3 regions of the Micrococcus lylae genome follow, and region 2 is predicted to be linked to each of the others. Evidence: predicted binding sites of a transcription regulator. Region 2 holds the regulator's gene; each other region holds the start of a gene.

Region 1 (2,267 bases), on a different contig from region 2:
CGCCAGCGCCAGGGCCGCACGCTCCGCGAGGTGTCGCACGACGCCCGCGTCTCCCTCGGCTACCTGTCCGAGGTGGAGCGCGGCCAGAAGGAGGCCTCCTCCGAGCTGCTGGCCTCGATCTGCGACGCACTCGACGTGCCGCTGTCCGCCATGCTCCGGGAGGTCTCGGACCGCATCGCCGAGCAGGAGGGCGTCATTGTCCCGGACACCGTGCCGGACGAGCTGACCGCAGACCTCGGCGGCTCCGGCCGCGTGGGCACCCTCGCCCACTGATCGTCGGATCCGCTGCTGCACGACGACGGGCGGTCGCCTTCACACGAAGGCGACCGCCCGTCGTCGCGTCACGGCGGCACGCCGCCGTGACATCATCGACACCGCACGCCCGGGCAGGGCGCGCTCCCGTGGCTCCGCGCCGCGGACCGAGAGACGATCCGAGAGGACCTGCATGCGCCGCAGTGAGTTCACCCGCCTCGTGGCCGAGGAGTTCGGCCCCGCCCGGGGACCGGTGATCGTGGACACCCTGAACCTGCCCGGGCTCGACTGCACCGGTGCCGAGGCGTTGGCGAAGGGGGTGGACCCGCGGGACGTCTGGCGGGCGATCTGCGACCTGCAGGACGTGCCGGAGGAGCGCCGGCTCGGCCGGGACATCCCGCCGAAGGGGTGAGCGCCGGACACGCCGCACCGTGTATCGAACACATGTTCGAAGATGTGCGGTAGTGTCCTCCACAGCAGACCGAATGCGGGCTGCCGTCCACAGATCCGCCGGCGCGCCCTATCGTGTCGGCGCCCGTCCGTAGTGTCGTCCACGAGCGGATCGGACGGACCCGCGCCGGGCCCCGCGGCCCGGACCGAAGACCACACATCCAGAGGTGAAAGATGAGCACCGACACCGGCAACGACCGTCAGAAGGCCCTCGACGCCGCCCTGGCCCAGATCGACAAGCAGTTCGGCAAGGGCTCCGTGATGCGTCTGGGCGAACAGTCCCAGACCCCGGTCGAGACCATCTCCACCGGCTCCGTCGCCCTGGACGTGGCCCTCGGCACCGGCGGCCTGCCCCGCGGCCGCGTCGTGGAGATCTACGGCCCGGAGTCCTCGGGCAAGACCACGGTCGCCCTGCATGCGGTGGCCAACGCCCAGCGCAACGGCGGCATCGCCGCGTTCATCGACGCCGAGCACGCGCTCGACCCGGTCTACGCCCGCAAGCTCGGCGTGGACACGGACGCCCTGCTGGTCTCCCAGCCGGACACCGGCGAGCAGGCCCTCGAGATCATGGACATGCTCGTCTCCTCGGGCTCCCTGGACATCATCGTCGTCGACTCCGTGGCCGCGCTCGTGCCGCGCGCCGAGATCGAGGGAGAGATGGGCGACTCCCACGTCGGCCTGCAGGCCCGCCTCATGTCCCAGGCGCTGCGCAAGATCACCGGCCGCCTGGCCCAGTCCAAGACCACCGCGATCTTCATCAACCAGCTGCGCGAGAAGATCGGCGTGTTCTTCGGCTCGCCGGAGACCACCACCGGCGGCAAGGCCCTGAAGTTCTACGCCTCGGTCCGCATCGACGTGCGCCGCATCGAGACCCTCAAGGAGGCCGGCAACCCGGTCGGCAACCGCACCCGCGCCAAGATCGTGAAGAACAAGATGGCCCCGCCGTTCAAGCAGGCCGAGTTCGACATCCTCTACGGCGAGGGCATCTCCAAGGAGGGCGGCCTGATCGACATGGGCGTCGAGGAGGGCATCGTGCGCAAGTCCGGTGCCTGGTTCACCTATGACGGGGACCAGCTCGGCCAGGGCAAGGAGAATGCGCGCCGCTTCCTCAAGGACAACCCGGACCTGGCCCTCGAGATCGAGACCCGGATCCTCCAGAAGCTCGGCATCGTGCCGGACGAGGACGCCGAGGCGGAGGGCGAGGAGCCCGCGCTGACGGCCGTCCCGGACGCCGGCTGAACCGCCGCACCGCACGGATCAGCGCATGAGTGAGCGGCGAGGCCGCGGCAAGCCCCAGGGAGATCCTTCGTGGGGCGACGCCATCTGGATCGAGGCCCCTTCCGTGAAGGCCGCCCGAGAACGGGACGCCCGCCGCGGGGAAACCGGTGACGAGACGACGGCCGCGGACACCGAGTGTCTCGAGGAGGATCTGCCGGACGGCGTCGACCCCGATCGCCTCGCCGCGGCCCGCGCCCGCAGCGCTGCCCGGCGCGTCCGTGCGCAGGCCGAACGCGAGCACGTGGTGGGCTCTGGGCTGCCCGAGCCGCGCCGCAGCCGCCGCAGGA
Region 2 (2,267 bases):
GCTCTCGGTGGCCGGCAAGCTGCGCGAGGGGCTGTTCGGCGCCGCCACTACTGTGCTCACCTCCGCCACCCTGACCGTGGGCACGGGCGAGCGCCGCTTCGACTCCGTGGCCGGGGACGTGGGCCTGGCCGGACCGGACGCGCCGAGGTTCACGGTCGCGGACGTCGGCAGTCCCTTCGACTATCCGCGGCAGGGGGTGCTCTACGTGGCCCGCCACCTTCCCAAGCCGGGCCGCTTCGCCTCCGAGGAGTCCCTGGACGAGCTCGAGCGGCTCATCACCGCCTCCCGCGGCGGGGCGCTGGGCCTGTTCTCCTCCCGCCGGGCCGCCGAGGACGCCGCCGAGGCCATGCGCCGCCGGTGCGGGAAGGACATCGAGATCCTCTGCCAGGGCGACGCCACCCTCTCCGCGCTGGTCAAGCAGTTCGCCGAGGAGCCGGACACCTGCCTGTTCGGCACCATGAGCCTCTGGCAGGGCGTGGACGTCCCGGGCCCTTCGCTGCGCCTGGTGGTGATCGACCGCATCCCGTTCCCACGTCCGGACGACCCGCTCTCCCTGGCCCGCACCCGTGCGATCAGCAGCCACGGCGGCAACGGGTTCATGGCGGTCTCCGCCACCCACGCCGCCATCCGCCTGGCCCAGGGCGCCGGCCGTCTCATCCGCTCCGTGCAGGACAGGGGCGTGGTGGCCGTGCTCGACTCCCGTCTGGCCACCGCCCGCTACGGCGGCTTCCTCGCCTCGGCCCTGCCGGACTTCTGGCGCACCACGGACCCGACGGTGGTGGAAGGCGTCCTCGGCCGCCTCGCCGCGTCCGTGGATCAGGACGGCTGACGCCGCCTTCCCGACGACGGCTCCTCACCTGCACGAAGCCCCTCACCCGGATTCCGGGTGAGAGGCTTCGTGGCGCCGGGCGGTGCGGCTCAGAGGGCGCGGAGCACGGTGACGACGCGGCCCATGATCGTGGCGTGGTCTCCCAGGATCGGCTCGTAGGCGGTGTTCTGCGGCAGCAGCCAGGTGTGGCCGTCGCGCTGACGGAAGGTCTTCACGGTGGCCTCGTCGTCCAGCAGGGCGGCGACGATGTCCCCGTTCACGGCGGTGTTCTGGCGGCGGACCACCACCCAGTCGCCGTCGCAGATGGCGGCGTCCACCATCGAGTCGCCGGAGACCTTGAGCATGAACAGCTCGCCCTCGCCGGTGAGGCGGCGAGGCAGTGCCATGACGTCCTCGACCTGCTGGTCGGCGAGGATCGGCCCACCGGCGGCGATGCGGCCGACCCACGGCACGGGGACGGAGTCTCCCTCCTCCGTGCCGGTGTGCCATGTGGGCAGCGCCGAGACCACGGCGTCGCCGTCGGCGGACGTCGCGCCGGCTGCGGCCTCACCGGCGGCCTCACCGGAGGCGGCCAGGAGTGTCCCGTCCTCGTCCCGCAGCACCTCGAGGGCACGGGGGCGGCCCGGGTGGCGGCGCAGGTAGCCGAACTGTTCGAGGCGGGTGAGCTGGTGCTTCACGGAGGAGAGTGAGCCCAGGCCGGCGGCGTCGCCGATCTCGCGCATGGACGGCGGGTAGCCGTGCTCGGCGATGGACGCGCGGATAGTCTCCACGATCGCGCGCTGGCGCGGCGTGAGGGTCTGCGGCGTCCCGGTGGGGTGCTCAGGGGGCTGAGGAGTGGCCATGGCGGTCCGTTCCTGCTCGGCGGCGTCGGCGGTGTTCCCTATCGTGTCCGCCCCTCGTGGTCTGCTGTCCGGCGTCACCTGGAGAGGGTCGTCCATGGGTGGAACCCGTGGCTCGACCGTAGCCCAGGAGACCGACCGGTTCAAAGATATGTTCGAACTCGGCATGGCGTGTCTCGAAGGCGTGTGCTAGAAAAGTGTTCGAACAGATCGAACGGATGTTCGAACAGCCTGCTCGGCAGGTGGAAAGGCAAGGCAGCACCATGAACGCTCGCCCCCGCTCCGTCACCCGCACCGGCACCGTCCAGGCTGCCGACTGGCGGCTGAACCGCCGCGGCCGCTTCGTCCTGCGCGGCCTGCCCGTGATGGTGCTCGCGGCCGTGCTCACCGCTCTGGCAGCCACGGCCCTGTCCATCACCCTGTCCCCGGCGGCCGTGTCCTCCAATCAGGCCGGCGCGGAGCTGGAGAAGGTCACCGTGATGCCCGGTGACAACCTGTGGGACATCGCCGGCCGTGTGGATCCGGCGGCCGACCGCTTCGCCACCATGGAACGCATCACCGAGCTCAACGGCCTCGAGGGCCGCACCCTCGAGACCGGC
Region 3 (2,267 bases), on a different contig from region 2:
GGATCTGGCGCATGTAGGACTCGTAGCGCTCTCGGGCCGAGTCCGACTCCGTCTCCCCGTGCTTGCGCTCGATGTACGGCATGACGCCCTCGAAGCCCGTGGTGTAGCGGCGCTCGCGGCCGAAGCGGTTCCGGAAGGCGACCTCCACCTTGAAGTCCTTGCCGTGCAGGACCGCGTGGCGGGCCTCCTCGGGCAGGTCGCGCCACGGCGTGGTGAGCGAGAAGCCCACGTCCTTGGCCACCCCGGCGAGGATGCGCTGCCAGTATTCGGCGGTGGACTTGCCCAGTGACCAGGGGGCGATGGCCCCCTCGGCCAGCGACAGCTCGTCGTTGGGGACCACGAGCTCCTCGTCCACCTGCAGACGGGAGCCGATGCCGGTGCACTCGGAGCAGGCGCCGAACGGGTTGTTGAAGGAGAAGGAGCGCGGCTCGATCTCGTCCACGGTCTGCTCGTGGCCGTTCGGGCAGGACAGCTTCTCGGAGAAGGGGCGGTAGCGCGGGGTGCCGTCCGCGCCGCGGCCGGAGAACTCTCCGGTGTTCTTCTTGCCCTTCTCCTCGACGACCTCCACGTCCACGAAGTCGGCGATCACGAGCCCGTCGGCGAGCTTCAGGGCGGTCTCTACCGAGTCGGTGAGGCGCTGGCGGATGCCTTCCTTCATGGCGAGGCGGTCCACCACCACGGCGATGGTGTGCTTGACCTGCTTCTTCAGGGTCGGAGGGTCCGAGAGCTGGACGAGCTCGCCGTCCACCACGGCGCGGGCGTAGCCCTGCGCGGAGAGGGAGGAGAACAGGTCCACGAACTCGCCCTTGCGGCCGCGGACGACCGGGGCGAGGACCTGGAAGCGGGTGCGCTCGGGCAGCTGCAGCAGCCGGTCCACGATCTGCTGAGGGGTCTGCCGGTCCACGGGCTCGCCGCAGTCCGCACAGTGGGGCACGCCGATGCGGGCCCACAGCAGGCGCATGTAGTCGTAGATCTCGGTGATGGTGCCCACGGTCGAGCGCGGGTTGCGGTTCGTCGACTTCTGGTCGATCGACACGGCCGGGGACAGACCCTCGATGAAGTCGACGGCCGGCTTGTCCACCCGTCCGAGGAACATGCGGGCGTAGGAGGACAGCGACTCGACGTACCGGCGCTGGCCCTCGGCGAAGATCGTGTCGAACGCCAGGGAGGACTTGCCGGAGCCGGACAGGCCGGTGAACACGACCATGGAGTCGCGGGGCAGGGAGACGTCCACGTCCTTGAGGTTGTGCTCGCGTGCTCCCTGGACCACGATCCGGTCCGGGTCGGCGGTGTCGCCCGCGTGGCCGTGCGGTCCTGCGGCGAGTCCGGTGGGGGCGGTGCTGTTCGTATTTGTGTTCGACACGCGCTCCAGTCTAGGGGCGGACGCGGCCCCCGCCAGGGCCCGCAGGCGTGATCCTGCCGACTGTTCCGCCCAGGGCGGACGTCGCCGCCGCCCGCCGCGGCTCCCGCCGGCCGCTTCCCGACGACGGCCGCGCGCCCTTCGCCTCTGCCCTCGCCCGCCGTGGCGGTCCGGGAGATCGAGCTGTCCTGCAGCACAGTCCGCACGTAGACTCGAGCTCATGTCCGCGTCCCCCGCCGCTCCCCGTCTCCTGCACGATCTGCCCGCCGTCACGGTGCGCACGTGCGTCGTCTCCGAGATGCAGAACAACGTCTACCTGCTGACCTCCAAGACCACGGGAGCGCAGATCCTCGTGGACGCGGCGGACGAGCCGGAGGCGATCGCGGCGCTGCTGGCCTCCGCGGCGGACGACACCCCGTGCGAACCGCACCTGGACCTGCTGATCACCACGCACCGGCACTGGGACCACATCCGTGCCACCGCGGCCGTGGTGGAGCAGCACTCGCCGCGCCACGCCGCCGGAGCCGCAGACGCCGAACAGATCGAGAAGGAGACCGGCACCGAGGTCACCGAGCGCCTGGAGCACGGCGCCACGGTGGGAGTCGACGGCATCGAGCTGGACGTGATCGGCCTGCGCGGCCACACCCCCGGCTCCGTCGCCCTGGTGCTGCAGTCGGGCCCGGACGAGGAGCCCATGGTGTTCAGCGGGGATTCGCTCTTTCCGGGCGGCGTCGGCAAGACCTGGTCGGACGAGGATTTCCGCTCCCTGCTGGCGGACGTGACCGCGCGCCTCTTCGACGTCTACGAGGACGACACGGTCGTCCACCCCGGCCACGGCGACTCCACCACCCTGGGCGCCGAGCGCCCGCACCTGGACGAGTGGGCCGAGCGCGGCTGGTGACCGCGC

The links. Region 2 encodes LexA, which represses DNA repair genes until DNA is damaged. Its sites were predicted from a motif close to TCGAACANNTGTTCGA; they were not measured.
Region 1: recA (recombinase RecA) is a predicted target of LexA. The motif match lies at 689-704, and genes of this name have one in related genera.
Region 3: uvrA (excinuclease ABC subunit UvrA) is a predicted target of LexA. The motif match lies at 1,345-1,360, and genes of this name have one in related genera.

What each region holds. Positions count from the first base shown of each region.
Region 1 covers NZ_FUKP01000027.1:743-3,009, reverse strand. The annotation lists gene FM125_RS04330 (helix-turn-helix domain-containing protein) at 1-273, shown strand, start outside; gene FM125_RS04325 (DUF3046 domain-containing protein) at 446-664, shown strand; gene recA (recombinase RecA) at 877-1,941, shown strand; gene FM125_RS12435 (regulatory protein RecX) at 1,967-2,267, shown strand, end outside.
Region 2 covers NZ_FUKP01000035.1:12,507-14,773, forward strand. The annotation lists gene FM125_RS05165 (ATP-dependent DNA helicase) at 1-829, shown strand, start outside; gene lexA (transcriptional repressor LexA) at 919-1,671, opposite strand; gene FM125_RS05180 (LysM peptidoglycan-binding domain-containing protein) at 1,932-2,267, shown strand, end outside.
Region 3 covers NZ_FUKP01000059.1:21,109-23,375, forward strand. The annotation lists gene uvrA (excinuclease ABC subunit UvrA) at 1-1,270, opposite strand, end outside; gene FM125_RS08460 (MBL fold metallo-hydrolase) at 1,581-2,261, shown strand; gene FM125_RS12125 (class I SAM-dependent methyltransferase) at 2,258-2,267, shown strand, end outside.